DNA from 3 places in the Priestia sp. FSL H7-0729 genome. Region 1 is predicted to be linked to each of the others. Evidence: riboswitches for the same ligand, from Rfam matches in the RefSeq annotation. Region 1 holds a riboswitch; each other region holds the start of a gene.
What was found. Region 1 has a riboswitch for thiamine pyrophosphate ahead of thiC (phosphomethylpyrimidine synthase ThiC). Riboswitches for the same ligand answer to the same signal wherever they lie in the genome.
Positions count from the first base shown of each region.

Region 1 (9,943 bases):
CGTGCAGAGTTCTTGTCTCTGGTAAAAGATTAATATTCGGTATGTGCATTCCATGGACAAGCCGGATGAGTAGGTCCTTGTGGTTATGGAAGCGGGAGCTTCTGAAGCCGCAGGATAGGATATAAATAAGCCGTGTTCCCAGGGGAACCGGCTTATTTATATATGGTGTTTTCATTTCTATATATACTGAATACATACGAATTCGTTAAGCCGGAGGTAATGGAACGATGAGTGCACCTTCCCATTCAGAACACTCGATCCAGTTGGAAAAGAAACTACAAGCAGATAAACATGCTACATTGCGTCTGCAAATCTGGGAGACACCACTCAAGCGAAAAGGCAGTAGTGTACTCGACGCTTTTGCATGGGAAGAAGTTATGTGCAGACGGGTTGGGGCAGGGCATCTGCCGGTTGCACATATATGGCGACATCCAGATGCCTTTGTAGCAGGTCTGCGTGACCGCAGGTTGCCACAGGCTGTAGAAGCGATGGAACGGATAAGAAGCAAAGGGACAGCGGTCTGTGTTCGGCCTTCCGGTGGAGCAGCCGTACCCCTTAATCCAGGGATAGTTAATGTGTCACTGATTCTGCCTAATCCTGGACATGCCATCAATATTCATGATGATTTCCGGGAGATGGCTTCGATAATTGCCGAGTCGCTAACGCCATGGTCGAGTCAGGCGCAAACGGGTGAGGTTCAGGGTGCTTTTTGCCCGGGGGATTATGATGTCAGTGTAGGTGGTCTGAAATTCTGTGGTATTGCCCAGCGCAGACAGGCAAAGGCGTATATTATTACTGCTTTTATCATCGTGGAAGGACAGGGAGATCAACTGGCAGCGGACGTGCGTCAATTTTATCAGCATGCAGCAGGTGGGGCGAGTGAAGGATATCCTGATGTTCAGCCGGGCACAATGGCAAGTCTGAAGGAGTTGGCAGGTGTCCCTTCTGCGGCGGCATATACCGCCTCTTTGGTTCGAACTCTACGTGATCGTTATCCGCAGGCGGAAGCCAGCAAGGTGCTTAGCGTCAGCTCTGAGGAAGTACGTCTGACGGCTGATCAGATGAAGCTGCGCTATGATTGAGTTCTTGATAATCGGACTTGGAATTGGGTAATAGAGATGATATGATGTGATTTCGGAAGGAGAGTGTTAGGATGGAGACGTTGAGATATACGTACTTATATGAGGTTGTATCTACAGGCGAAAAGTCTGAGTTCAGCCAAATGGCAACAAGCAAGGAAGAGGCTGCTGCACTGATCGTTGCTCGTATTGCTGATCTGGAGTTTACAGATGAGGCAGATATCAAGCTGGGCGATCTGATCGCTATTAGCAAACAGGTTGGCGACAACTATGTGGCTTGCGAGGGCTGTGCTTCTTAAGTGAGCATGAGCATTTGGAAATAGCTAGTCTCTCAAAATACAAGCAAGTCTCTTTTAATAAGAGGCTTGCTTTTTTGTCTACACCAAAAAGAGATATCTTTCAGTCATACGGCTGGAGATATCTCTTTTTTTCTCTAATCCATCGAACCCCGCGCTTAATAAGGTGGCCACAACAACTTGCGTGCCGTTTCGTAACGCTCGGCAACAGCCGGCCAGTAGACGACATTCCACCAATCCTCGATATACTTTTTGCGTTCATTCTGGTGTTTCAGATAGTAGGCATGTTCCCACACATCCAGGGGCAAGAGCGGTACGATATCGGACTGGGACAGGTTCTGGTGTTTTTCCGCCTGCAAAATTTCCAAACGATGTGCTCTTGGGCTCCAGACAAGCATCGCCCAGCCACTGCCTTCCACTTTATTCGCAGCTTCTGTGAATTGATTCTTGAACGCTTCATAACTTCCGAAATCCCGCTTGATCTGCTCTGCGAGCATACCGGAAGGTTTACCGCCTCCAGCAGGATTCATAATTGTCCAGAAGATCGTATGCAGGTAGTGGCCTGCGCCGTTAAAGGCGAGTTCACGTTCCCAATGTTTGATGAGTTCAAAATTATTCTTTTTTCGCGATTCTGCCAGCTTCTTCTCTGCTACATTTAGTCCGTCCACATAAGATTGATGGTGTTTGTCATGATGGATACGCATCGTTAGCTCATCAATATGTGGCTCCAGCGCATTGTACGCATAGGGGAGGGGGGGCAGGGTATGCCCTCCAATGGGCACCGGCTTTTCTTTTACGGGAGGTGCTGTAGAGCCAGGCGTGGCTTGTGTTGTCCCGGTAGAAGGTGCTTGCACGGTTGCGGATTGAATCTGCGCTGAACTAGCAGGTGCGTTTACACTCTCATCGGGAGAAGTTGGAGCTTCTGAAGCTTGGCGATGGATGCTTTCTGCCCCTGACGTATGCAGTGCATTTTCCAGAAAAAGTGACGGCTCCGAATCTGTTTCTCGCAAGATGCCAGGTTGGCCAAGCGTATCCAATACGCCCAGAAAATACTCCGATTCGCGGATGAAATGTAGAATAAGTACTTTGGCAAGCGGAACAGCTTGCACCGCAGCACTTTGCTCCAGAAGAACATATAGCTGTTTGATGAATTCTCTCGATTGCTGCCGAGCTGCAGACATAAGTTGATCGATACAACGAACGATGTAGGGAGCGGGTGGATGGGTTGCGGGCAATAGTTGTTTTAAGAGCTGGTTCGCTACTCGCTCACTGTTCGCAAAGGTAGCTTCCCATTCTTCCAGTAGTTTGACATATGGAGGCTCCAGATCAGGAACCAGAGCACGAATGACAAGTGTATGTTCTTTCTCCTGCTCTTTCCAGAAACGGATTTCCTCCAATATCCGGAGAGGCAGCAGGTGGCCATATCCATACCAGTTCATCTATGTTGAACCTCCTTCAGATGAATTCATTGCATGCAGACTGTCTTTTCATGCGTCCCAAGAGTATATTCCGCGAGCCTGTTGTCCTATGATTGCAAAAAAAAGAGCCCCGGAGGGGCTCAAGAATCAACAGAATTTTAATTTATTTAGATAGGTTATTCTCCACTATTCGTGTTCTGCACATCGTCACTGCTTGTCTTCGTTACATGACTCAGGAACGTGGAGACACGGCGCAGATATTCTTTTGGATGCTCCCGGAAGATCAATTCATGGTGCGCATCCTGGACGATCCATACATCCGAATACGGATTGGTCTGGTTGGCAGCGAGTTGCTCTGCAATCGGGTAAGGTGCTTTCTCGTCTTGCGTACCATGAATGAAGAAAATCGGGAACGGATAATCTTCCTTTTTCACTTCCTGGTAAGGAATCTGTTGCAATCCGGTACCATTCAGAACAGGGAACAACAGCTTCATAATCTCCAGTGTAGGCTGACGCGGGAGATCGATCTGGTTATGAATGTTGTGGTACAGCGTATCCGGCTCAAGCAGGAACGTACTGTCCAGAATCATCGCATCCACTTCCTGTGTAATCAGTCCGGTTTGAAGCGCGGTACCGGCACCCATGGAGAAACCCCAGACAACCAGTTCCTGCGCACCGCGCTGCTTGGCGAACTGGATGGCACCCAGTAATTGCTGAGACTCCGCTTTGCCACCTGTGGCTACAGCTTTGTTCACCTGTGAGGCGAAGCCATAATCGAACATGACCACGTTGAACCCAAGTTGATGGGCATAGTGTGCCAGGTCATACATGGGTACCCATGTTTCTTCACGATTGGCACCATAGCCGTGACTGAAAATAATTGTTTTGCTTGCGGCATTGTCAGCAGGTATATACCATCCCTGCATCGTCCGACTGCCATCTGCTGCCGGGAACGTAATGTCTTCGTATTTCATATTTTTGGCCTGCATTGGATTGGAGAAGACAGGCGCTACCGTTGGATTGGATAATACCCATGCGATATAACCGTGCAGTGCAATAAAACAAAACAGTAGAAAAAATACAACGGAGAGCAGCAACGCTACGATAATATGTTTGAACCGAATTAGCCTCGGTGATAACGAAGAGGGCAGATCGGACACTTTTGTATGCAGCGGGGCTTCGCTCTGGGATGTTGGATACATGAATGCCCCTCCTTTGAAGTTCAGTTGAAGATAACAACGACATGAAAAGAGAATTGCGTTTATTTCAGAGCCTGCTTCAGAGCGATATCTTAAGATAATATATCTTTATCGTATGTTCCAATATAGTCAAAGTCAATTGATTGAGGGCATTTGTTACGCAATTGTTATATAGTTCTTAAGATATATGGGTAACATTACCTTAGTGTGTAAATTACAGGGGATTAAGTCTTATAAAAAGGAACAATTTATGCTTACGCTTATTTCAATTTTGGCTCTTTTTGGTTTACAGATGAGACCGTTTCTCATATAATTTATGTAACCAAGTTTCATGTGATGAAACATGAGGAGGGCATTATGCCATGGAAGATCGCAAGTTAACCGTCCGGGCTGTTGAACGGGCGCTGGATATATTATTATGTTTTACCACACGCAGTGATCTGGGACTTACCGAAATTGCCAGCCAGATCGGATTGCACAAAAGTACAGTACACCGTTTGATGGCTACGCTGGAGGATCGAGGGTTCGTGATCCGCGATGCAGCAACAGAGAAGTACCGACTTGGCATCCGAATCTGGGAGCTGTCAGCTCATATGTCCCGCAGTGATGATCCGGCGATTCTGCTGCTGCCTGCGATGGAGCGACTGAGAGATCGATTGGGGGAGACCGTGAGTCTGTACCTGCGGGATGGCAGTGAACGGATTCGGATTCAGGCTGTGCAAAGTGATCAGGCGATACGCCGAGTCGCTCCTGTCGGTGTTAGACTCCCGTTGTCCGTGGGCGCTTCCAGCAAAGTCTTGATGGCGTTTGCCACGGACGAGGATCGTGAGGAACTGATGAACGGGCCGGAATGGCCTGTGTTTATTGATCCCGCGGTGTATTTGGCGCAAATGGGAGATATACGGGATAACGGATATGCGACGAGTTATGAGGAACGTGAGCCGGGAGCTGCCGCGGTATCTGTACCGATTATGGACCGTCGAGGCAATATTGCAGCTGCTCTCTCGGTCTCAGGGCCTGTCAGCCGACTTTCGCAGGAGACTTTGCACGAATACGCACCTGTGCTAAAGGAAGCTGCTACACAGATGGGGCTCATGTTATCTTGATGTTGAGGTAAGGTCTGTCACCAATGAAGTTAGTGATCTGGAATATAAAGGTTGTTTTTATGTTTTGGTTGCGCTACTCTGTAATGGACGGCCCAGCGGGGCCAGCTTCATTGAATATGAACGGCGGCTGATGTAAGCCGCAACTTGTTAACGTTACTGGGGGAGTCCGAATTGTCCGGACTGAGACGGAATCGCATGAGATTCTGGACCCTTTGCACCTGATCTGGATCATACCAGCGTAGGGAAGTAATCGGCGATATGACCACAACCACCATATGTGTGACTCTTGAAGGTCCCCGATAAGGAGCTGCAACCAGGAGCATTATTGGTGATGGACATAAAAGTCGGTTCCTTCGGGGACCGGCTTTTTTTATTACAGTGAACGGGCGATATAACACACACTCCATGGACTGCTTTTTCAATAACCTGCGAAAGTGGGCTTGGAAAAGAGATTTCTTGGCTTAGATCCATGATATGTGCTAATTTCGGGTCTGTTGTGAACTGTACATGAAATGTCTCTGCTGGTCTGCTGTAGGATCGCTTTTTCTTCTCTGCATTGCGCATGATTTGGGACAGGTACGTAAGCGAGCTAATGATGAAACCAACCAAACAAGCGACAAACACTGAGGAGGAGACAAGCGAACATGAGTACAGGACATCAAACGGGACAACAAGCGACGGAACAGGGACATAATGATCAGCAGGTTGAAAAAGAAACAGGAACGGCCGGACGGGTTCAGCCCTTTCCGGGCAGCCGCAAAGTCTACATTCAGGGCTCACGGCCGGACATTGCTGTTCCGGAGCGTGAGATAGCCCTTCATGACACGAATACTCCCCAAGGGGTGGAGCATAACGAACCGCTGCGTGTCTACGATACGAGCGGCCCCATGACCGATCCCGGATTCCATGCGGATATCCGTGCAGGTCTGCCAGCTCTGCGCACCCGTTGGATCACAGAGCGTGGCGATGTCGAAGCTTATCAGGGCCGTACAGTTAAACCGGAGGATAACGGACTGAAGCCTGGAGGGAAGAGAGCCGGCGCCGAAGAGTACCCCGGATTGCGCGGCAAACCGCTGCGGGCACAGACGGGACGTTGTGTGACCCAGATGCATTACGCGAGACAGGGAGTCATTACGGCAGAGATGGAATTCGCCGCAATTCGTGAGGGCGTGGAGCCGGAATTTGTACGTCAGGAGCTGGCGAGTGGACGGGCCATTCTGCCATCCAACATCAATCACCCGGAGAGTGAGCCGATGTTGATCGGTCGTCATTTTCACGTGAAGATCAATGCCAATATCGGTAATTCCGCTGTATCTTCCTCCATCGAGGAGGAGGTCGAGAAGATGACTTGGGCGGTACGCTGGGGATCGGATACGGTGATGGATCTGTCCACAGGCAAAAACATTCATACCACCCGGGAGTGGATTATCCGCAATTCACCTGTGCCGATTGGCACGGTGCCGCTCTATCAGGCGCTGGAGAAGGTGAATGGCGAAGCGGAAGCGCTGACCTGGGAGTTGTACCGTGACACACTCATTGAGCAGGCAGAGCAGGGCGTGGACTACTTTACAATTCATGCAGGCGTGCTGCTGCGTTATATCCCGATGACGGCCAAGCGGATGACAGGCATCGTGTCTCGGGGCGGGTCCATTATGGCAGCATGGTGCCTTGCGCATCATCAGGAGAATTTTTTGTACACTCATTTTGAAGAAATCTGCGAGATTATGAAAAGGTATGATGTGGCGTTCTCACTGGGAGATGGACTTCGTCCTGGCAGTATCTACGATGCCAATGACGAAGCACAGATGGCGGAACTGGCTACGCTTGGGGAACTGACGCAGATCGCGTGGAAGCATGATGTGCAGGTGATGATCGAAGGGCCGGGGCATGTGCCGATGCATAAGATCAAGGAGAATGTAGACTTGCAGATGGAGATATGTAAAGAAGCACCGTTCTACACACTTGGGCCGCTAACGACCGACATTGCGCCAGGATACGATCACATCACGTCCGCCATTGGGGCGGCCATGATTGGCTGGTTCGGCACGTCCATGCTCTGTTATGTTACGCCAAAAGAACATTTGGGCCTGCCTAACAAGGATGATGTACGCGAAGGGGTTATTGCCTACAAGATCGCTGCTCATGCCGCCGATCTGGCGAAGGGCCATCCACGTGCCCAGCGCCGGGATGATGCGTTGTCCAAGGCGCGCTTCGAGTTCCGCTGGAGAGACCAGTTCAACCTGTCACTGGACCCGGAACGGGCTTTATCCTACCATGATGAGACGCTGCCAGCAGAAGGAGCCAAAGAAGCTCATTTCTGCTCCATGTGCGGACCAAAGTTCTGCAGCATGCGTATTACGCAGGACATCCGTGCCTTTGCGGCGGATAAAGGATTGTCCGAGAATGAGGCTGTAGCAGCGGGTATGCAGGAAAAGGCCGAGGAATATCGGACACGCTCCTAGGCGCCGGTACAGCTTAAACTGGGCAGTCTGAAATAGAGATAAAGCCGTTCTTCTCTGTCATTGCAGAGAAGAACGGCTTTTTTTGATTCAATGATATGATTTTAAACTCTATGAGCGCTCTCCGTGTTGTTCAGAATTAGCTTTGTGACTGTCAGTGGTCCATATCTTATACAGAATTCCTGCGATAACAAATAAAAGAGCGTCACTGAGTTTTGGTGCTCCTCCGTATAGAAATGCGGAACAGGAAAAACCTGCTATAAACAGTAAAACAATATAGAGGAAACGCATACTAGTTCACCTCGTTTATTTGTGATATTCAGTAGGTGAGTTCATTGTAGTGCTATGCCCAAATTCTTCTCCAAATACGCCGTAAGCAATGCCAATGGGGTATGCATCGCAATGCCTGTGTCTGCTGTAACCTGTGCAGCTGCGGGAGCCATGGACAGTTGGGCTGCCACTACCGTTTTACCCGGATACTGTTCAGCAATCTGCTGTAATCCTTCATGTACCGCTTCGAGATATCCTTGCTGGTCCCCACGCATAATCAACTCAAATGTCCCAGGGATGCATACCGCTTCCGTCTGATATGTATTTGCGACGTATGGTTGCCCATTCTCATCCTCTTGCTGTACTGCCTGATTCACCCGTGTCATTGTTCCTTCAATGGTTGCCGGGTTGGTGAAGGCTATGATGTAATCTCCTGGTACTCTCCGCATCTCCTGCAATAGCGGGTCATCTATGCCAATCACAGGCACAGGGACCTGTGTGGCTTCCTGCTCCAGTACTGTCGCAAACAGAGTACATGTGACCAGAATGGCATCGGCATGACACTCGACGATCCATCGGAGCGTCTGAGCTACTTTCTGGTGGATGACGGCATCGGAAAAGTCAGCGTCATGTTTAAGACGATCCAGACCTGGATCGACATAATGCACCAATTCAACTTCATGATCAGCAAGCTTCTCTTCAATTAAAGCGATGTTGGAATAATGAGCGTGAAAACAACCGATGGTGATCATGGCTAAATCCCCTTTTCCAGTTTGTAATATGTCATGGATCTCGTAGATATTCAGATTATTATAGAAACATACCTGAGAACTGTACAGTTGTTTGTTGCTCAACGCCAATAACCGCCCTTCCGCCAAGTTGCGGAAAGACGGTTCATAACTGGACTGGCAATCGTCCAGCATCCATTTTATCTAAGGGAAGGAGAAGCATTTTTCTTCGCCATTTTTTGCTGTAAAATTTCATGGAAGGATAGGCCTTGAGTGTTCTCATTTTCCTTTTTGGGCGCAGTGGTCGCCGTGTTGCGCGGATATTGGTGGTGATACGGGATCATTTGCTGAATAGGCATGCGGATCATCTTGGTTCCTCCTTACGTGCATGATGGACATGCATCGGTTATTAATATGTATTTTCAACAGTAGTTTTGCTGGTCGAGATAAAATGAATTCACCCTGTACGCATATAGGCACTATGACTTGTTACATGAAGAAGCGAGAATTGAATCGTAATTCCGACTCGGATGTAGTGATTTTACCCAGTATTCAGAAGATGTAAACGGTTTTAGGGAAATTCAGGAATAAAGAACCTGATATAAAAGGCAGGGTATGGGAGCGTGGTATCGGTTGTTATGCGAATGGTCCTAATTTTAGGAAAGTCAATGGTGCTCGCCTATAAGGCATATGTCCAAGTGAATAGGTATGATATATGCTAACTAACTTGGTTCTATGGTCGGGGTATATTGCTCATAAAATGTCAAAAAAGCTGCCAAGACCTCTTGGCAGCTACAGATTTTCTTAATCGATTCTCTCATTAAATTCCCTTCTTGAAGAGGGGCATCCGTTAGTAGTACTTCTGTTACCTGCGTTCTTTTACCGCAATATATACATCCACCTGTGTATGCTCCGGGTCTAAACTCCGCCCATCGTAGTACTCAAAATCTCCCGTAAATGTGCGGTCACTCTGATGGCTCCACGCCCATACTGCTTCCCACACTTCACTGACCACTTCAACCATTGGTCCGGTTCTCGAAGTAAACACTGCATAAGTAGCAGGAGGTAGCTGCACCTCATCGAATCCTTCAGGCAGCAGTTCATTCTCACCGACTTCATGTCCGATCAAAATGGTATATTCTCCGACAATGCCATCTTCGTAATCCGTGTAACAGCCGTAGCGTGCAGCTTCAGCAGCCGGAATATATTCGGAGGCAAAATAACGACCCCATAACGCACCGATGCTGCCTTGGCCGCTCATCTCAATCGCATTGGTCGTACGTGCGGACAGTCCGGCTAGGCGTTTGCTCGGAAGGGTGACATAGCGAACGGGTTCCCCGGCAAGCAGAGCGTCGTTTACCGCAGAAGAAACGTCAGATGACGGTACT
Region 1 is NZ_JBBOTQ010000016.1:48,278-58,220, forward strand. It holds gene folE (GTP cyclohydrolase I FolE) at 1-33, shown strand, start outside; gene MHH93_RS24640 (lipoate--protein ligase family protein) at 228-1,082, shown strand; gene MHH93_RS24645 (hypothetical protein) at 1,154-1,378, shown strand; gene MHH93_RS24650 (Fe-Mn family superoxide dismutase) at 1,534-2,814, opposite strand; gene MHH93_RS24655 (alpha/beta hydrolase) at 2,970-3,995, opposite strand; gene MHH93_RS24660 (IclR family transcriptional regulator) at 4,355-5,098, shown strand; TPP riboswitch at 5,247-5,360, shown strand; gene thiC (phosphomethylpyrimidine synthase ThiC) at 5,743-7,560, shown strand; gene MHH93_RS24670 (aspartate/glutamate racemase family protein) at 7,890-8,681, opposite strand; gene MHH93_RS24675 (hypothetical protein) at 8,756-8,923, opposite strand; gene MHH93_RS24680 (zinc ribbon domain-containing protein) at 9,421-9,943, opposite strand, start outside.

Region 2 (9,943 bases), on a different contig from region 1:
CTGGCTGCACACCTCGCGAAGCCGCATCGCAAGCGCCAGGCGATCTTCGCCGGACAGGGCGCCAGTTCCCTTTTCACGGAACTGGAACAGCGTAATGCCGCCAGCAATGGCCTGGCGCAGCACTTCCACAGGGTCATGCGTCGTATTGACGCTGCCCATAACCAAATACACCTGCATCGCGCGTCGTACCGCTTCTGCCTCCCAAGGGCGTATCACTGCTCACCTCTCTGTCTGCGCTGATACGCAAAATGATTCGTTGGCCCGTGTCCGGCCCCAATCCCCAGTTCATCTTCTATGGCTGCCTGAATGAATGCTCGCGCGGTCGTGACAGCAGCCAGAACAGGTGAACCCTTGGCCAACTCTGCAGTGATGGCGGCAGAGTATGTGCATCCCGTTCCGTGCGTATGACGTGTTACTACTCGAACGTTCTCCAGATAATGAAAAGACTGTCCATCGTAGAGCACATCCACGATCATGCCACTTCCTTCATCATGACCACCTTTGACCAAAGCATACGTTGAGCCCATCTGTACAATCCTTCTCGCGGCTTCTTCCCGCTGACTTAGATTCGTGATGGACATTCCGGTAAGGAGTTCCGCTTCCGGAATATTAGGTGTTGTGATCAAGGCATGGGGCAACAGTTCCTTAACCAGCGCCTGGACAGCTTCCTGCTGAAGCAGGGGGGCGCCGCCTTTGGCGACCATAACGGGATCGATGACCCGATTAGACCAACGATATTGCTGCCACTTTTCAGCAACTAACCGAATAATCTCGGCGCTATAGAGCATGCCGGTCTTCACCGCGGTTGGCAGAAAGTCTTCGCCCGTAGAGTCCAATTGTTGAGCGACACCATCGTAAGGGATGGGAAAGACACCCTGTACACCTGTTGTATTTTGGGCAGCAATAGCGGTGATAACCGTCATGCCGTATACCCCAAGCTCCTGGAACGATTTTAGATCGGCTTGAATTCCTGCGCCGCCCCCATTATCGGAGCCCGCAATGGTTAGCGCTTGAGCAATACTCATACTGCACCTCCACGGATCTGACGGATCTGTGCGCGTTCTGCCAAGAGGTCAGGCGTTACTTGTGCCAGCTGATTCAACAATTCAATCTGGAAGCTGCCCGGTCCCTGATGAGCCGTCTTCTCTGCCGCCAGTTCAGCTGCTACGCCATAAAAAGCGAGTGCTTCAACAATACTGCCTGGAAGATCGTCTTCGGATTCCGCTATGGCTGTAAAAGCGCCAATCACCGAACTTAGCAGACAGCCAGCACCTGTGACCTGAGTGAGCAGGGCATGTCCATTACTCGTGAGGAATGTGGATTGTCCATCGGTAATGATATCTTCTTTACCGGTAATGACCACGACACAGCCAAGTTTATGCGCTGCCCGCTCCGCTATGCCGATCCGGTCACCCGCACCTGATCCCGCGTCCACACCTTTAATATTCCAGCTCTCACCGATGACATTGGCAACTTCCGCGACATTGCCGCGCAGTACCGTCAGGCGAAGCTCACGAACGAGCATCTGCACGGTTTCTGTACGATAGGCGGTTGCGCCTGCACCGACGGGATCCAGCACGACAGGCACATGATGTACATTAGCCGATTGGCCTGCAAGTCGAATCGCCTGAAGGACTTTGTCATCGAGTGTACCAATGTTAAGTACTACAGCTCCTGACATCTTGGCGACATCAGCGACCTCTTCATGGGCGTAGGCCATAAAAGGGGATGCACCCAGTGCGAGCAGACCATTGGCTGTAAAAGGAGCAACGACAAGGTTGGTAATATTGTGTACCAGCGGATTTTGCGTACGAACACGTTCCAGATAAGACATATATTTTCCTCCATGTTTTGAATGTTTTGAAGTAACCCCACTGGCAGAAGTCCGATATGCAGAGTCACTCAGCAGATTAATAGGATATGAGTCTCCATGTTGAGTAGGGCGAATAGTGTAAAGACAACGAGAGACGTTACAGCGGTAAAAGCAGAAATGTAAAAGATAAATCCAATTCATAACGCAATAAAGATGGATTTATGTAACTGGATATAGAAGGACAAGCTGAATCATCTTGATCTATATCTAGTCCTGATTAGGGTGATGGACGTTAGCATTCCAATAGAGTCTTAAAGACCACTACCAAGTTGGCAGCTCTTCTGGCGATTTCCTTACGGATGGTCAGACCGTGTTTCTAAAGAACCCAGGACGTCTTATTTGGTCGTCAAATGCTCCTTATGAAATGTAAGGAACATCAGACACGTTATTTTCCATAATTCTTTGATTAGAGCGCTGTAAATGACTGTTTATTCTGATATAGCGGGTCTCAGGTTTCTTAGATTTCTATAAACGCTCCAAATCCTTGAATAGGACGTCTCAGATTCGTTAGCGCTCGCGGCATGCTCTAATCAGGGTACATCAAGGTTCGATTCTGTTCACGGAAGATTTGAAGATCGTTCTTGCTAACTTTTCTTTTTCTCTCATTTCCCTTTCTTTCAGTCACTTTCTCTTCATTCACGTAGCAATACTTTACCTACTCTCCTTGCAGATTAATAAAAGCATCCTCGGCTTTCACCGATTCAGGAATCAGTTCGGTTGCCACGAGCCATGTACGTACATTCTCCCACGATTCCATTTCCTGCCGACCAAACGGTTGACCTTCTTCGTTCATGAGCGGCAGTAGAATAGCCAGGCTTTTGGTTTCAATCTCCGGGTCAAGCGGAGATGTTTCATTCTCATGAGCAAGCAGAATATTCAAGGCTTCTTCTGGATGCTCCGTGACATATTTCTGTCCTTCCTGGATCGCTTTGACGAACCGGGTCAGCTGTTCTTTTTTGGCTTCAATACCAGCTTCACTTGCGGTCAGGACCAATTCATAATAATCAGGCACGCCATAGTCGACAGGGTTAATGGATCTCATGGCATGGCCTTCTTTCTCCAAAATCAATTGTTCATGGTTAATAAAACCACCCATAATCGCATCCGCCTGTCCAGAAGCCAGGGAAGGAATCAGATCGAACCCAACATCGACCAGATTCATGTTATCCGGGTTGCCACCATCGTGGCTGATCATCGTACGTAGCATTGCTTCATACAACGGAATCGAAGAATAACCGACAGTTTTTCCGTCAAGATCTTTGGGTGAACTCACGTTGCTATTTGCCTCGGTCAACAGATGCACAAGCGGGTGCCGAACAACAGCAGCAATGGAACGCACAGGAATGTTCTCGCCACGCGCGAGCAAAATTTGGGGCTGATAGCTTAGAGCCAGATCGATTTTACCAGCAGCAACAAGTTTGAGTGAATCATTGGTATCCGCAGGCATCTGAATGTCGACATCGAGATCTTGATCTGCAAAGTATCCTTTTTCCTGGGCCACATAGATGAAGGAATGTACTGCATTCGGGTACCAGTCGAGCATGATGGACAGTTTATCTTTAGCAGCTGATGCCGGGTCTGTTACAGGCGAGTCTGCTTGCTGTGCATTGGTTTTCGAATCTGTTGTTGGCGTATTTTGGCTGGCGCCTGTGGTGCCACATCCGCTAACGATCAGCAACAGGCTTATGAGCATAATGGGAAGCAGGGAGTATATACCTTTGTTAGTCATAAATGAAGTTCCTCATTTCATCGTTTTGGTTTGTAGGAAATGAACAGCAGGATGTTAACGGGCAACGTGATGACTGAAACACAATTGCTGATATGTGAAAAAGGTGTTTGGAAATCATACTTCCTATCATTAAATCGGGTTCACTCTCGAAGATTATCCAGTCTTTCTTTTGCCTCCATGCCGCCGTGTGTTAAACCGTTTCTCCAGCCAGGCAATCAGTACAAACAAAACGATCCCAAGCAGGGATAACAGCAAAATAGCAGCAAACATGGCATCCGTGTTCATGTTGCTGGACATGCGGCGGCTGAAGTATCCGAGACCTTTGCTGCCACCGAGCCATTCGCCAATCGTTGCCCCAACCACGCAATACACTACAGACATCTTTAGACCCGAGAAAAAAGAGGGAAGTGCCAGCGGAACCTGGAGTTTGCGGAAAATATCCCACTTGCTGGCGCCCATGGTGAGCAGCAGTTCACGCTGTTCCGGATCGCCTTGGCGGAGTCCATCGTATGTACTGACTACAATGGGGAAGAACGCAATCAGGAACACCACGGCGACCTTGCTCCACAATGTGTAGCCAAACCACAGGATGAATACGGGGGACAGGGCAATCAACGGGATGGTCTGACTGATCACGATAAAGGGATACAACGCCTTTTCAATCGATCGGTTCATATGCATGCCTGTTGCTAGGGTAATTCCGGTCACTATGGATATTCCAAAACCAACAGCAACCTCCATAAAGGTCGCAGGCAGATGTATGGTCAGCAGCAGACGACGATGCTCAACCAGTGAGCCTGCGATGGCCGTTGGCGCGGGAATGATGAAGGAAGGCACCCATCCCATACGCACAATCGCTTCCCAGATCGCCAGTAATAAGAGCATGAGCACAATAAACAGACCATATTGGGAAAGCCACTTCAAACACCACGTCCAGACGCTAGCCTTACCTTTATCCCTTTGCATGAAATTGATCCTCCAGTTGTCGTCTCATCTGCACGAGAGCTGGTTCGTAGATCATGTCCGAATGTCTTGGACGTGGCAAAGGAACAGTCATCTCCCGTAACTGCGGACCATGCCCTCCTGGAGTTAACAGGATAATCCGATCACTGAGCAGCAGGGCTTCTTCGATGTCATGTGTAATGAACAGAAACGTTTGGCCAAAGCCCTCCCACAGCTCCAACAACCAGCGATGCATTTCTCGTTTGGTTAAGGCGTCGAGTGCACCGAAGGGTTCATCCAGCAACATGAGCTGACCGCCTGTGAACATGGTACGAAGCAGTGCCACCCGCTGCCGCATGCCGCCGGACAATTCATCTGGATAGGCCTGTTCATAACCCGACAGGCCGAACCTTGCCAATCCTGCCATGATATTGGCCCGTAGCTTGTCTTTGTCCTGTCGGCCGGGTGCCAACTCCGCAGGCAGCATGCAGTTCTCCAATACGGTCCGCCAGGACAATAGCAGATCTTTCTGCGGCATATAGGCGACTCGTCCGAGCCGTTCTCCTCGCGGCACATCAGCTATATCAATGGTGCCAACGGTTGGCTCAAGCAAGCCTGCGAGCAGCTTGAAGAGCGTGCTTTTTCCTGATCCGCTGGAGCCGATGAGCGAGACAAATTCTCCTGGTTGTATCTGAAACGACACATTGGCGAGCACGGGTAAATCTTTTTTTCGGGAAAAGCGAAGCTAACGTTCTTCATCGTTACATGGTTGGTCATCTGATCCTCACTCCTTGATGTCAGACTGCTGGAATTACAACGGCATCTTGTGCTCTGCAAAAGAGCATAAAAAGACCCACCCATTTCCGGAGAAATGAGTGGGTCTGTAAGTTAAATTCGCAATTTATCTTCACATACATGAAAAATTCCACTTACCAAAAGGCCGCTCCACTTCCCTCCGCTGGTATGATCCAGATCAGGTTCAAAGGGTCCGAATCATTCGATTCGTCTCAGCCGTAAGGCTCCCCTAGTGCATTGTTCAAGATATGCAGTTGTGTGTTCAGCATATATCACATTCAAGTGGAATGTAAAGGGGCGCTCGGAAAGAATGTGAGTACTGATCTGAAAATGGTTCCGGTCAGATTATTTGGATTGTACAGCCAGATCATTCGGGTAGAAGCAATAATCCGTTGCCGGAATTGCTCCAGGTCCCTCTATTCCTCTTACTGGGGCAGGTTTATTTAATCAGGTAGATACGGTACAATATCTATTAAATTTCTATATACTGCTTTCGGGATGTATTCAATGGAAGGTGGAGTGTATATGAAAACGATTGGCCTTATTGGTGGTATGAGCTGGGAGTCATCGTTAGAATATTATCGAATTATTAATGAAGAAGTGAAAAATAAATTGGGAGGATTGCATTCAGCCAAGTGCATTTTATATAGCGTGGATTTTGAAGAAGTCGAGCGTTATCAAGCTGAAGGTGATTGGGAAAGTGCTGGTGAATTATTGGGGAATGCTGCTCAGTCTTTGGAAAAGGCAGGAGCAGAAATGATTGTAATTTGTACAAATACGATGCATAAAGTGATTAAACATATTGAAGAAAAAGTGACATTACCCATCGTACATATTGCTGATTCAACAGCAAATCAAATTCATAAGTCCCAAATAAGTACGGTTGGTTTACTCGGCACAAAATATACGATGGAACAAGACTTTTATAAAAAACGAATTGAATTTAATGGTATTAAGGTTCTGATACCGAATGAAGAGGATAGAAAAGTTGTCAATAAAATAATATATGAGGAATTATGTTTAGGGAAAATTGTGCCCTTATCAAGGGAGTATTATAAAAAGGTGATCCAAAGGCTGGTTGATGATGGAGCTGAGGGAATCATATTAGGTTGCACCGAAATTGGATTATTAGTAAAACTAGAGGATTCAGAAGTTCCGTTATTTGATACAACACGTATTCATGCGATTGAATCTGTTCATTTGGCACTGACCAAATCATTTTGACTCAACTCGATAAACCTGTTCTCTGATTTACCTTGGCTCATGAACTCGATATAATAGGGATGGCCCGTATAGGCCGGATCACAAAATGCAGGTGGGATTGTTCTCCCTCCTAGGCAGAATGGGGACCCGAGTTGAAAACGTTCAAAAAAGTATATATTGAGATCACAAGTATCTGTAATCTGGCGTGTAGCTTCTGTCCACAGACGCAGCGTGCCAAAGGATTCATTGACCCTGAAGTCTTCAACAATATACTGGAACAAGTTAAACCACACACCAATCATATTTATCTACATGTCAAAGGTGAACCCTTGTTGCATCCCAAAATAGATCTGTTGCTCGATTCCGCACATGAGAAGGGACTCAAGGTGAACATTACAACGAACGGTACACTATTGCCCAAGACTCAGCATAAATTGCTCGGCAAACCGGCGCTGCGGCAGATGAATTTCTCCCTGCACAGCTTCGATGGGCATGAAGGTTCAACCGACCGTGACGGATATCTGAGCAACATTCTGTCTTTTGTACACGAGGCAGTGAAACACAATGTCATCATCTCATTCCGACTGTGGAATCTGACGCAGGATAACTTCACGAATGCTCAGATGAATCGAAATCGGGAGACCCTTGAAGTATTGGAACGTGAATTCAATCTGGATTTCCGAATTGAGGAAAAAGTAGTTCCGGGCAGCGGGGTCAAAATTGCCCCGAATGTATACCTGAATCAGGACCATGAGTTCCAGTGGCCGAGTCTGGATGCACCTGAAGATGACGGCAAAGGCTTCTGCCATGCATTGCGTGGTCAGGCAGCTGTGCTTGTAGATGGAACGGTGGTTCCATGCTGTCTTGATGGTGAGGGTGTCATTAACCTTGGTAATGTGCACGAGAAGTCATTCTCGGAGATTATTGAGGGTGAACGAGCGAACAATCTGGTATATGGCTTCTCCAAGCGCGAAGCTGTGGAAGAGTTGTGTCGAAAGTGCGGTTACCGTCAGAGATTCGGAGCCTGATATCTTATATCAGCAAGCCGGAAGCCATTCAAGATCACACATTTGGAGACAAATGTAGTGATCTTTCTTATTTACTGGGGATTAAAGTCAGAGGTATATACGTTACAAATGAGCATACCAGAGGTTGATATCAGCATATTGTTCCAAGGGTCTGACTTGCAGAAAATGCCGATATGACAGTCATTATGCGATGTCAGGATATATCTGATCTAATGATTATTCTAGTTACCTTCCTTATTTGGTAGGATTAGGTTGTGGGTCGGACAGAGGTGCACCTCTGACGATCTTCTAGGACAAGCTCAGGCTTGTACACTATCAAATAACGAGAGAATAAGGGAGGAATAAAGTTATGAAAAAAATGTTGACGCTGTTGCTGTCCGCTGGTTTGGTTGCTTCTATATTTGGTGCCGTTCCGGCTGCGGCTGCACCTACCGTTGTAAATTCAACCATTGTGGTTCCAAAGGGCACGACCTATGACGGCCAAGGTAAAACATTTGTAGCCAATCCCTCCACACTGGGTGACGGGTCTCAAGCAGAGAATCAGAAACCGGTATTTCGTCTGGAGGCAGGGGCCACGCTCAAAAACGTAAACATTGGATCACCAGCTGCTGATGGTGTTCATTGTTATGGCAACTGTAATATATCGAATGTGGTCTGGCAGGACGTGGGCGAGGATGCACTGACATTGAAGTCTGCCGGAACGGTTAACATTACCGGTGGGGCAGCGTATAAGGCTTATGATAAAGTGTTCCAGATGAATGCAGCTGGAACAATTAACATCAAAAATTTCCGTGCAGATGATATTGGCAAACTGGTTCGCCAAAATGGTGGAACTTCCTTCGCAGTTAACATGACGCTGGATAACTCCAACATTTCTAATGTAAAAGATTCGATTATGCGTACAGACAGCAGCACATCACAAGGGAAAATTACGAATACCCGTTATTCTAAAGTACCAACGTTGTTCAAGGGATTTGCCTCAGGCAAGACCAGTCAATCCGGCAATACGCAATATTAAGGGATTGCCACAAATACCCATCTAATGTACATTAGAAGCAATGAAATAAGTGAACCGGGAGCTCAATGAAGTTGGGCTGAGAGAGTGGCCTTGTGCCGCTGACCGTACATCTGATCTGGGTAATGCCAGCGTAGAGAACATGGATTTGCGATATGTAAGGGTGAATTGTGGGAATGAATGTGGATGAACAACAGACCTTTTTGAACTGTGGTGGTGTATCTGCCAGGGCGAAGAGGGATGGTTGATTTTCTATTTCCGACATCCATCCGATACATCATTGTGAGGATTGTATACTGTGCGTAAGGCCTGCCCGGAACCGGGGAGGCTTTTTCGTTTATTTTTACAACCCTCACAGGAGACAGAGAAAGGACGTAGAGAACATGGCAACAACAGCAGGCAACAAGCGATTGAAACTAACGGATATTCTGGTAACCATCGTGATCGCAGTGGTGTTTGGGGTGATTTACAAGATATGGGGACCTACATATGATCTGATGAAACCATTCGGTGTTCATGCGGAGCAGATGATCTACGGCATGTGGTTTATGGCGGGCACGTTTGCTTTTGTGATCATTCGTAAACCAGGGGTGGCTATTCTCGCCGAGGTTGCGGCTTCAACGGTAAGTGCTTTTCTGGGCAGTGAATGGGGCATGTCCACACTTGTGTATGGTCTGTTGCAAGGGTTGGGAGCCGAGATATTCTTAGCCGCATTCCTGTATCGCAAAACCAATCTGTTTGTCACTTGTCTTGCAGCCATAGGAGCGGCAGCGGCTTCACTTTTGCTGGATTATCAGTACGGGTATATCGATTCACTCTCCGCCTGGAATTATACGTTATTCATCGGGTTCCGCTTCATCGGAAGCATCCTGATTGCCGGAGTGTTCGCATATTATCTCGCCAAAGCTCTGGAATTGACCGGTGTAACACGCTCCCTCAGACCGGTATCCAAACAGGATTATGAGGCGCTGGATTAGATGAGCGGAGAGGGGAATTCGCAAGCGGTAAGTGTGACGAATCTAAGATGCAAGTTCCCGGGAGAGAAAGCCTTGGTATTTCAAGGCTTGTCTCTTTCTGTGCGTCAAGGGGAGAAAGTGCTGTTGCTTGGGCCAAGCGGCTCCGGTAAATCGACGTTATTGCAAATATTGAGCGGTCTGATCCCACGTTCGGTTGAGATTCCGATGAAATGTGATGATATTCAGGTTCCCGCCAAAGCAGGAGTGGTCTTTCAAGATCCGGATACCCAATTCTGTATGTCCTTTACGGATGAAGAGATCGCATTTGTGCTGGAAAACCGAAATATTCCGCGTGAAGAGATGCCGGCTCTGATTGAATATTATCTGAAACAAGTGGGGTTA
Region 2 is NZ_JBBOTQ010000003.1:475,221-485,163, reverse strand. It holds partial or broken gene thiE (thiamine phosphate synthase) at 1-159, opposite strand, end outside; gene thiD (bifunctional hydroxymethylpyrimidine kinase/phosphomethylpyrimidine kinase) at 213-1,025, opposite strand; gene thiM (hydroxyethylthiazole kinase) at 1,022-1,834, opposite strand; gene MHH93_RS11075 (ABC transporter substrate-binding protein) at 2,529-3,602, opposite strand; gene MHH93_RS11070 (ABC transporter permease) at 3,756-4,568, opposite strand; gene MHH93_RS11065 (ABC transporter ATP-binding protein) at 4,555-5,259, opposite strand; TPP riboswitch at 5,478-5,580, opposite strand; gene MHH93_RS11060 (aspartate/glutamate racemase family protein) at 5,865-6,563, shown strand; gene MHH93_RS11055 (radical SAM/SPASM domain-containing protein) at 6,695-7,570, shown strand; gene MHH93_RS11050 (pectate lyase) at 7,920-8,588, shown strand; gene MHH93_RS11045 (ECF transporter S component) at 8,969-9,562, shown strand; gene MHH93_RS11040 (ABC transporter ATP-binding protein) at 9,563-9,943, shown strand, end outside.
Region 2: another riboswitch for thiamine pyrophosphate. It lies ahead of MHH93_RS11065 (ABC transporter ATP-binding protein); the one in region 1 lies ahead of thiC (phosphomethylpyrimidine synthase ThiC).

Region 3 (9,943 bases), on a different contig from region 1:
AAGCTGTTATACTCGCTCTAGCAACTTAACGAAAACGAATTTTGGAGGTACTAACTAACATGAAAACAAACATCTTTGTCCAAAAGGCCGTAACCGTCGGGTTGTGCGCTACACTAGGTTTTGGAGCTGTATTAATGACTAACGCCCCTGTTGCACAGGCAGCAACTGCTTCTGTGTCCACAGGTCAACAGATTGTTAACTATGGTAAACAGTTCACTGGAACTCCATATAAATTTGGTGCTTCAACATCAACAACCAAAGTTTTTGACTGCTCTTCTTTTATGAAATATATTTTCAAAAAGTATGGTGTAGACTTGCCGCGCACATCCGTTAGCCAATCTAAAGAAGGTACAGCAGTATCCAAAGCTAATCTTCGTGTTGGCGATCTTGTATTCTTCTCTAGCGGCAGCCGTTCTACGGGCTCCAACATTACTCATGTAGGCGTATATGCAGGAAACGGAAAAATTCTGCATACCTATGGATCTCCAGGAGTAACGATCTCGGATCTGAACTCCGGTACTTGGAAGAGAACGTACATTAAAGCTCGTCGTGTACTTTAGAACCTTTTATATTAAATGAATTAGGGCCGGATGATATGATCCGGTTTTTTCTTTTACCCTTTTTTCGCCATGCTTCAAACTGGTGATTCATGGAATGCGGTGAAATATCTAGTTTTTATCGTGTAACATGTAACCGATCCCACGCACAGTATGAATCAACTTCACACTTCTTCCCTTATCCACCTTAACCCTCAGATGTTTGATATACACATCCACCACGTTGGTATCCATCGCATACTCATACCCCCATACTTCCCGTAAAATATCACTTCGTGTACAGGCTTCATTCACATGCAAGGCCAGGAATTCCAGCAATTCGTACTCTTTTGGTGTTAATGTCAGGTACTCACCCGCACGATTCACCCGCCTTGAACGCAAATTCACTTTAAGATCATGAACTACAATGACTTCTTCCCCCTCTTGTGTTGCATTCGCAAAAACACGCAATAAATTTCGTATTCTAGCCAGCATCACGTTCAAGTGAATGGGTTCCTCCATTACGTCATTAGCTCCGTAATCCAGCCATTCCACGATGATTTGAGGAGATGCATTAGACGTGATAACCAGCAGAGGTACAACCTGACCTGTATCTATCCATTGTTTCAACTCTGCCTTTTCCTCTTGAATTCGATGCGCCTCCCCCTCACCCTGGTCTAGCAGGATGATCAGGTTGAAGTGTGATAACGAATTATCGCCGGATTGGTTTAGTTCAGACCCTTCCTTTCGTTGCACCTCATACCCTTCGGCACACAATACATCCTGAATAAGGCTGACCCGCTCTCCTGCTCCAATCAGCAAAATGGCTGTTTTCACTATTTTTCACCCGGCCTGTCTCTGTCCCACTGCTCGCAGCAGTGGTTGGTACAGTTAGCATGCCGTAAAATGAAAAAGTCCATTCCCTTCAGGGAACAGACTTTGCTTCTTTCTTGCTTCAGCCAAAGTAGCGGTGAACGAGCGTACGTGCTTCAGCTGTATCTTTTGTTCCGTGTACAAGGACACGTCCATCCTGGAAAATGACCATTCTATGGACTCCTGTTGTAAAAGAAACCAGAAAAGGATTGGATTCCACTTTACCTTCTTGAAGTCTATCCAGGCGATCCGCCGTATGTTGAAGATTCAGATTCATGCGCCGTGCAGGGCGGATCTGAACGGTATCCCTTCCACACAACACATCGGTTTTCTCCAGGTTGGACGCAGAAAGATATGGATACGTTGCGGAAGTGCCGCAGGAAGGACAGTCTTGCTTTTTCGCACCATCCACATTGATGGATATGTATTCGTTCCTCCACATGTCAAATGACAATAACTTGCGTCTCAATGCATTGGCATTACCACTAAGCAACTTCATTGCCTCTGCTGTCTGATTCGCCGTTACCATCTGTACCGCTTGAGGAATAATGCCAGACGTATCACAAGTATCTCCCCCCAGAGGGACTTCACCTAGCAAACAATTCAAACAAGGGGTATCGCCAGGCATAAACGTATAGGTAATTCCGTAGCTACCCACGCATCCACCATAAATCCAGGGAATACGGTGCTTCTGTGCCATGTCATTAATGAGTAGTCGGGTATCAAAATTATCCGTTGCATCCAAGATCAAGTCGGTATGCTGAACGAGTTCTTCCAATTCATCTACTCTGACATCCAATACTTTCCCTTCCACATGAACCGTGGAATTAATGGCAGACAGACGTTTTTCGGCCGCCATCGCCTTCGGTATCCGTTCAATTGCATCCTGCTCTACATATAGTTGCTGTCGCTGCAGGTTACTCCACTCCACATAATCACGATCCACAATCGTTAAGTGTCCTACACCGGAACGTACTAACGTTTCCGCGATCCCTGTTCCGAGTGCGCCAGCGCCTACAATTAAAACTCTGCTGCTCTTTAATCTAGCCTGACCTTCCTTACCAAATGGCGCGTAGCGTTCCTGTCTGGAATAACGATCGGCCTGTTCTGAGGATGTTATTTGATCTGTCATGTATGAACCATTCCTTCCACCGGACTACTGGCTGCTGCATAACGCTTCACGGGTATCATGCCTGCCTCATATGCCAATCTGCCTGCCTCTACCCCCAATCGCATAGCTTTAGCCATGCTTACTGGATCTCCTGATCCGGATACAGCTGTATTTAATAATACACCATCCGCACCAAGTTCCATCGCATACGCAGCATCTTTCGGGGAGCGCAATCCTGCATCCACAATCACAGGCACAACAGCCTGTTCAATGATGATCTCAAGGTTATAGGGATTAATGATGCCCCTTCCAGCTCCGATGGGGGAAGCACCAGGCATTACAGCATGTACGCCAAGCAATTGCAGCCTTTTGGCCAGAATGACATCATCCGAAATATAAGGCAACACAGTAAAGCCCTTTTCAAGCAAAATTTCGCAAGCCTTGTACGTTTCAATCGGATCTGGGAGCAATGTTATTCTATCACCGATGACTTCAACTTTTATCATATCACAAAGTCCTGAAGCCCGCGCAAGCTCGGCAATCCGCACCGCTTCTTCCGCTGTGGAAGCCCCAGCCGTATTCGGAAGAAGAGTGTATTGGTCCAGATCCAATGTATCCAGGAAATGCGTCTGATTACGTTCCTCCAGGTTCAGACGACGAACAGCAAAGGTCAAAACTTCCGTTTTAGATGCTTCCACAGCCTGACTTTGCACTTCCAGATCCGAAAACTTGCCTGTTCCGAGCAACAATCTGGACTCAAACGTATATTTACCAATGTTTAACATCATCAACCGCCTCCTACAAAATGTACAATCTCGATTCGATCGCCTTCTCTTAATGCCGTCGTTTCATGATACTCGCGGGTTAAAATATGCTTATTCAGCTCTACAACTACAGTCTTAACTTGAAGGTCCAATGATTGGAGCAGTTTATCCACTCGATTCAATCTGTCATCAATCTCCATCCGTTGGCCATTAACGATGATATTCACTGCACCACTCCCTCTCTGTTCAATCGCTCAGGGCTCAGCACCTCAATCCCGAGTTCTTCCGAGCTTTTACCAGCGATTAACTCCGCGATAAGCCTGCCTGTTATCGCACTAAGCAAGATACCGTTGCGGTAATGTCCACAGGCGGCGAACAACCCGGGTATACTCTTGCATGCACCAATATAAGGCAGCCCATCTGGAGTTGCCGGTCTTACGCCCGCCCACGCTCGCATGAATCGTGCTTCTTTCATCCCAGGTACCCAGTGGGTAGCCGCAGTTAGCAGCTTCAGAACACTCTGTACAGAAACGTTCAGATCGGTTCTGCCTGGCAGACTGGTTGCCCCAAGCCAAACTTCGCCATTGGCTTTGGGAACAATATAGATATCCTCTGCATACACCGTTCTGTCAGGTCTGTACCCTGCATGTTCAACTGAGAACTGAACGGCGGCTATTTCACCTTTTACCGACCACACAGGCAAGCTCAAATTTACATGTCTCATCAATTCTTCACTCTGTAATCCAGCCGCTATAATGACGTGTTTACATTTCATCTCGCCGATCGATGTGGTAACCCCCTGGACGCCATGTTCGTTTGCTTGCACACGTATATCCTGTATGTCCTCGATAACCCGTGCTCCCAATGCTTGAGCGGATTCGGCGTATGCCTTCGTTAGATGGATTGGAAGAATCTCACTCTCGTAAGGTCTGTAGTAGGCTCCATACGTATCTCTGTTAAGCCAAGATGCCTCTTGTTGTACAGTGGAACGATCCCACCACACCTCATCAGCAGACAAACCAGAATTTCGATTGTTCTTATAGTGGCTTAATTCGCTGTATGATCGAAAAGGGGTGAGGAATCCATGGCGTTGCAGTCCAACTTCTACCTCGCTGAGGGTAGCCATTAGCACTTGTTGCTCAATAAGCAACTGCCTGCTTTGCCTGGCAAGCTTAGCCATCAAAGGATGAACAAAATCCTCACTATCTGCCGCCAGCATTCCAGCCGCTGCGCAAGAAGTGCCTCCTGCAATCGCCGAACGCTCCAGCAACAGTACATCCTGTCCTCGGGAAGCAAGTTCATATGCAATGGCACAACCAACAACGCCCCCGCCTATAATAATCGTTTCTGCACAAATTTTATCCAGTTTATCAGCAACACTCTTGCTTCTTGATTCCGGTTCAGGTTTCAGTTGATGACTGAGATGATTCCTGTTCTGACCCGTTACAATCTCTTTCATCCTCTCATCTCCTTTCAGCGGCTCAGACTTCCTGTAGCAACGATAGCCTGCCTTAGTGATGCAGCGGCCCGATCCGGTGAATCGCTCGACCATACATTTGAGATCACAGCGCCCCCCTGTGCGCCTGCGGAGCGAATCGCATGAATGTTACCCGGCCTTATACCTCCGATCGCGATGACAGGAATGGAGACACTTCTGCATACTTCATCAAGAGCATATAACCCTCTTGGTTCAAGATCAGGTTTACTGTTGGTTGAGTAGATATGCCCGAAGAAAAGGTAATCGGCTCCCCGTTCTTCAGCAATTTTTGCCTCCTCGATGGAATGAACAGATACACCCAGACGAATTCGCCGCACATTGCTTTTAACATCATTATTGGAGTTGTACTTGAGCAAAGCCTCTTGCGCCCAATGTACACCGCCATAGATGTCATTCTGTGAAGGCAGTTCTGAGCCATTGATAACGATGCGACAAGAGGGAATGCCAGCGCTACGCAGATTTTCAGCCCAAGCAATCTTGTTTTGCCATGTGAGTTGTTTCTCTCGTATGTGAATATAATCCACCCATGGCCATACGTCCTTTGCAGCTTTTACAAAAGATGCTTGATCCCCTGCACCCGTAGATACAACATGCAATTCAAATGATTCGTGAACATGTTCATGAGAAAATGCCGTACCATCCCTCTCCTTCCATGTGTAAATTCTATAAAAACACAAAAAAGCCACTCCCGTAGGGGAGTGGCTGCGTAGTAATCATAGGATCAGATGACTGACTAATACATACAGTTCAATTCGTGCCAATAAAGCTATAGAACTTATAGCCATACCGTTATAAACGGAACTGCATGTTTCAATTCGCTAAGCAGACGGTTGAAAGCCTCTCGAGTTACCGTTTGCTCACGTCATTCACTGAAACGCGCTCGCCACTTCCCTACGCTGGTATGATCCAGATCAGGTGCAAAGGGTCCGGAATCGCATTCTTCCATCTCAGCCGCATCGTGCGGCCCCCCTAGTGTTCATATGAAGTTGTAGCCTATGTTACCATAGACGGATTTTTTTGTCACCGTCATTTCTGTTAAACATGGTCTTGAATCTTCTAGTTTTTCTCGGACCATTCTTCGACATTCCATGTTTTGGTAACCCAACCCTCGTAGAAATCAGGTTCATGAGATACAAGTAACACCGTTCCCTTGAATTCTTGCAAAGCACGCTGCAACTCCGCTTTGGCTGTGACATCGAGATGGTTTGTCGGCTCATCGAATAAAATCCAGTTGCTTTCACGCATCAAGAGTTTGCATAAACGAACCTTGGCTTGCTCTCCACCACTAAGCATGTTAAGCGGACGGGTAATGTGCTCATTTTTCAACCCACAGCGAGCGAGATGACCCCGGACCTCATTCTGGGTCAAATGTGAAAACTCATTCCACACATCCTCAATGGGCGTGATGTTGCCAGCACGAACTTCCTGTTCAAAATAGGCCGTTTCGAGATAATCTCCCAAAAAGGTCTTTCCACTGAGTGGAGATATTTTGCCCAGAATGGTTTTCAGCAGTGTAGATTTACCCACACCATTACAGCCTACGATGGCAATTTTCTCACCACGTTCAATTGTCATTGTCATCTTAGGCAGCAAAGGATACGTATATCCAATTTCAAAATCAATGCCCTCAAAGACCGTTTTGCTGCTCGCACGGGCATCCTTGAATTTGAACGTTGGTTTGGCTGCTTCATCTGGACGATCAATACGTTCAATTCTGTCCAGCTGTTTCTCCCGGCTCTTCGCTCGACCTGAAGTTGAAGCACGTGCCTTATTACGCTGAATGAAATCTTCCTGCTTCTTGATGTACTCTTGCTGCTTCTCGTATGCATCAATATGCTGGGCTTTATTCATATCAGCCATCTCCAGGAACTTGTTATAGTTCGCTGCATATCTCGTTAATTTGGCAAATTCCAGATGATAAATGACATTTACGACTTCATTCATGAATTCCGTGTCATGGGAGATTAAGAGAAACGCATGCGGGTAATCCTTCAGGTAACGTGACAGCCATTCAATGTGCTCTACATCCAGATAGTTGGTCGGCTCATCTAGCAAAAGAGCTGTAGGTTTCTCAAGCAGAAGCTTGGCAAGAAGCACCTTGGTACGTTGTCCACCACTTAGAGCTGCGACATCTCGATCCAGACCAATTGCGGACAAACCAAGTCCATTGGCCATCTCTTCCACTTTTACATCAATCAGATAAAAGTCACCCTGTTCCAGTTGTTCCTGAATATCGCCCATCACTTCCAGCAACTGCTCCAGCTTATCTGGATCTGCATCTGCCATCTGGTCTGTAATATTCATCATTTCTTTTTCCAATTCAAGCAACGGAAGGAAAGCATCCTTAAGCACATCACGAATCGTCTTGCCTGGTGTAAGCTTCGTGTGCTGATCCAGATATCCATAACGGACCTTAGGTGTCCATTCCACTTTTCCACTGTCTTTAAGCAATTTACCGGTAAGGATGTTCATTAATGTAGATTTACCTACACCATTGGCACCCACAAGTCCTACGCGCTCTCCGGCGAGCAAACGAAACGATACATTTTTAAATAACGTGCGATCTCCAAAATTGTGACTCACGTTCTCTACTGACAATAAACTCATAAGATGAGGTTGCTCCTATCTATTAGACATTACTTTTATTATGGTTCCGAAACCCTATTCTAGCACAGGTCCCGTCTTTTCTGAAAGTAATGTAAACAGTTCATGAACCTCTTCCAAGATTTTGTCATACAGGCTACCCTAACGATTAGAGCAGTTATATTCGAAATAGCCTTGTGCAGCTGCTTGTCTTGCGTCTGTGAACACTTCTTCGGCACGGTAACCATTACCACATGTGGAGGGATAGTAGTACTTAATACCCGTTAATGGATCTACTCCACCTACGATGGCTGTTTTCTTTACAAGTCTGCCTCCACCAATCGCATAATTGTTGATCTTCTGGTCACCCACACCGATCCCCTGGATAAAAGCCATAATCCCTGTATCGTTAATGGAGTTATACCAATCTTCTTGTGCAATCAAGGGCATCGTAAATGTATAGGAAATACCGTTCTTTCTGGCAAACTCATTATGACGGTTAATCACATCAGCCAGATCATCCTGCACACTAGTTACAATTCGGCTTCGTCTAACTTGCTCAAATACGTCGGCATTTTGAAGTAAAGGAATCTGAGAGCTAGCAGCAAGTTCTTTTTGGAATCCCTCAATCCATTTCCCTGCGTTTGCATCGTAAGCATATACGTAGTCATCCAGTGTAAAGTTAATGCTGCTACCATTTGAATCGGAATATGTATAAGGTCTTTTGGGGCTCCACACTTGCCTGAAAGAATCATCACGGTTACCTGTCAACTCTGTTTCTGTTGATAACATATAATAGCCATCGTAATCCAGAATAACCACGGCAGGAATGTAATTAAACATGTTTCGAATAGCTGCGGGATCATCCTGAATTCCCATATTTAAAGCCATTGTCTGAGTAAACGTCAACAGGGCAAGCTCCTTGTCCGCTTTAACAAACTTGGTTGAATCATAACCTGCTTCATCATTTTGTTTCTCATTTTGATGCATGACTGCACCTGCATCCATGACCGCGGTTTGAAGTGCGGATCTGTATCGATGTCCAAGATAGATAGCCTCTTCGGCATCCTGGGTATGGAGTGAGATGATCCAGAAGAGCGGAAAGAAGATCAGCACAAATACTATGGATAGCTCAGTAATCTTCATTGAGGACCATACCTCCGTAGGTTACAAATACCGCTGAAGCCTGAGTTGTACCACTGAGCCATTCACGAATGAGCATGGAAGGTGTACGATTTGTATTTTGGAGCGTCACGGTGAAAAAATCCCCTGTCGTCAACGTATATCTTCGGCCAGGATCCTCAGCTGGTATCACACCTGAGGATGGGAATAGCCTATCTCGAATCTGAGCTGAATAATATCCATCCTGTACAACCTCGTAAGTTCCGGTAAAACTGTTGTTGTCCATCGGGTCTGTATAGTGAGGTACATATTTCTTATGTGAATGTTCCATCGACACCTCATACACATTGCCCGTCTGGGCCAATTGCTCCTCAAACTCAGCCAACATTCGAGGTGAAATATATCCTTTCGTTCGGACAGCATCGACAAAACGTGTTACATTTTGATTAGCCGTCATACGTGCTATATCGTCCTGCCGATCAGCTGTTTCAGCAGCTGGATACACATAGAGCAGAAGGACTGCGAGCAATACGGCAAGCAGCTTGGATGCGGCATTAATCAATTCATACTGGCCTCCTTCCAAAAAACAATCTTGAGCAGTTCCCCAGCTTCATTTCGTATAAACTCAGGTCTGTAGGTGGCATCAAGCTGGACAGGAATTGTCGCTGTTTTGCTGACAAGAGGATCGATCACATACGAAGTCCCATCTACCTCCACAGGAATGCCTATACCTGTCATCTGTCTCACGGTATGTATCACTTCCGCACCCTTGTACTGAGATGGTTTAGTGGTATGCAATGTTGTTGTCAATCGACCCTCCATACCTGCTGTTGTCTGTACTCTGTCATTCAATGAAGCTGATAAAATCTTAACATTATGTTGCCCGTACAGGCAGGCTGTCACAAACAGGACAACCGCCGTACAAAACAACATGAGATGCTGGGTATTTTGGGACATGTGAAACCAACTCCTGTCAGGATTGCTGGAAGATCAGCCCTCTTACCACGTTGGAACGGTCTTTTACGATAATCGCTTTGAATTTACCACTTGGATTGACATATTGATTGTCTTTTTCACTCATGGTCTGGTTAATAATCCCCACTTTATCGTCAGGAGCAATAACCGAGCCGTAGTCGGCATTATTGAGATCCTGTGAAATGTTCAATTGGTTGCCGTACCATTGACCCGCTTTATTTTTACCTGTAATAACTTGAATACCGAACTGATCCTTGTCCGCATATTTACGCAGCGCATTAGTTACCTGTGATCCACTGATGGTGGTTCCGTCATACACCGTAAATGCAGCCTGAGACAACTCGGTCTGGATATCAGCAAAATTGTTCTGGGCCGTCTTGGTTGCCTCCTGAGCTGAAATAAACAAAAGAACTACAATTGTGATCAGAGCGATTGTCAAAAATATCCCTGCTGCTACCTTTAAAGCGCTTGATGCATTGTT
Region 3 is NZ_JBBOTQ010000001.1:211,116-221,058, reverse strand. It holds gene MHH93_RS00990 (C40 family peptidase) at 60-560, shown strand; gene MHH93_RS00985 (winged helix-turn-helix domain-containing protein) at 669-1,373, opposite strand; gene MHH93_RS00980 (ThiF family adenylyltransferase) at 1,492-2,541, opposite strand; gene MHH93_RS00975 (thiazole synthase) at 2,538-3,305, opposite strand; gene thiS (sulfur carrier protein ThiS) at 3,308-3,511, opposite strand; gene thiO (glycine oxidase ThiO) at 3,508-4,743, opposite strand; gene MHH93_RS00960 (thiamine phosphate synthase) at 4,758-5,459, opposite strand; TPP riboswitch at 5,654-5,763, opposite strand; gene MHH93_RS00955 (ABC-F family ATP-binding cassette domain-containing protein) at 5,839-7,389, opposite strand; gene MHH93_RS00950 (hypothetical protein) at 7,528-8,511, opposite strand; gene MHH93_RS00945 (hypothetical protein) at 8,498-9,049, opposite strand; gene MHH93_RS00940 (hypothetical protein) at 9,046-9,444, opposite strand; gene MHH93_RS00935 (hypothetical protein) at 9,461-9,943, opposite strand, start outside.
Region 3: another riboswitch for thiamine pyrophosphate. It lies ahead of MHH93_RS00960 (thiamine phosphate synthase); the one in region 1 lies ahead of thiC (phosphomethylpyrimidine synthase ThiC).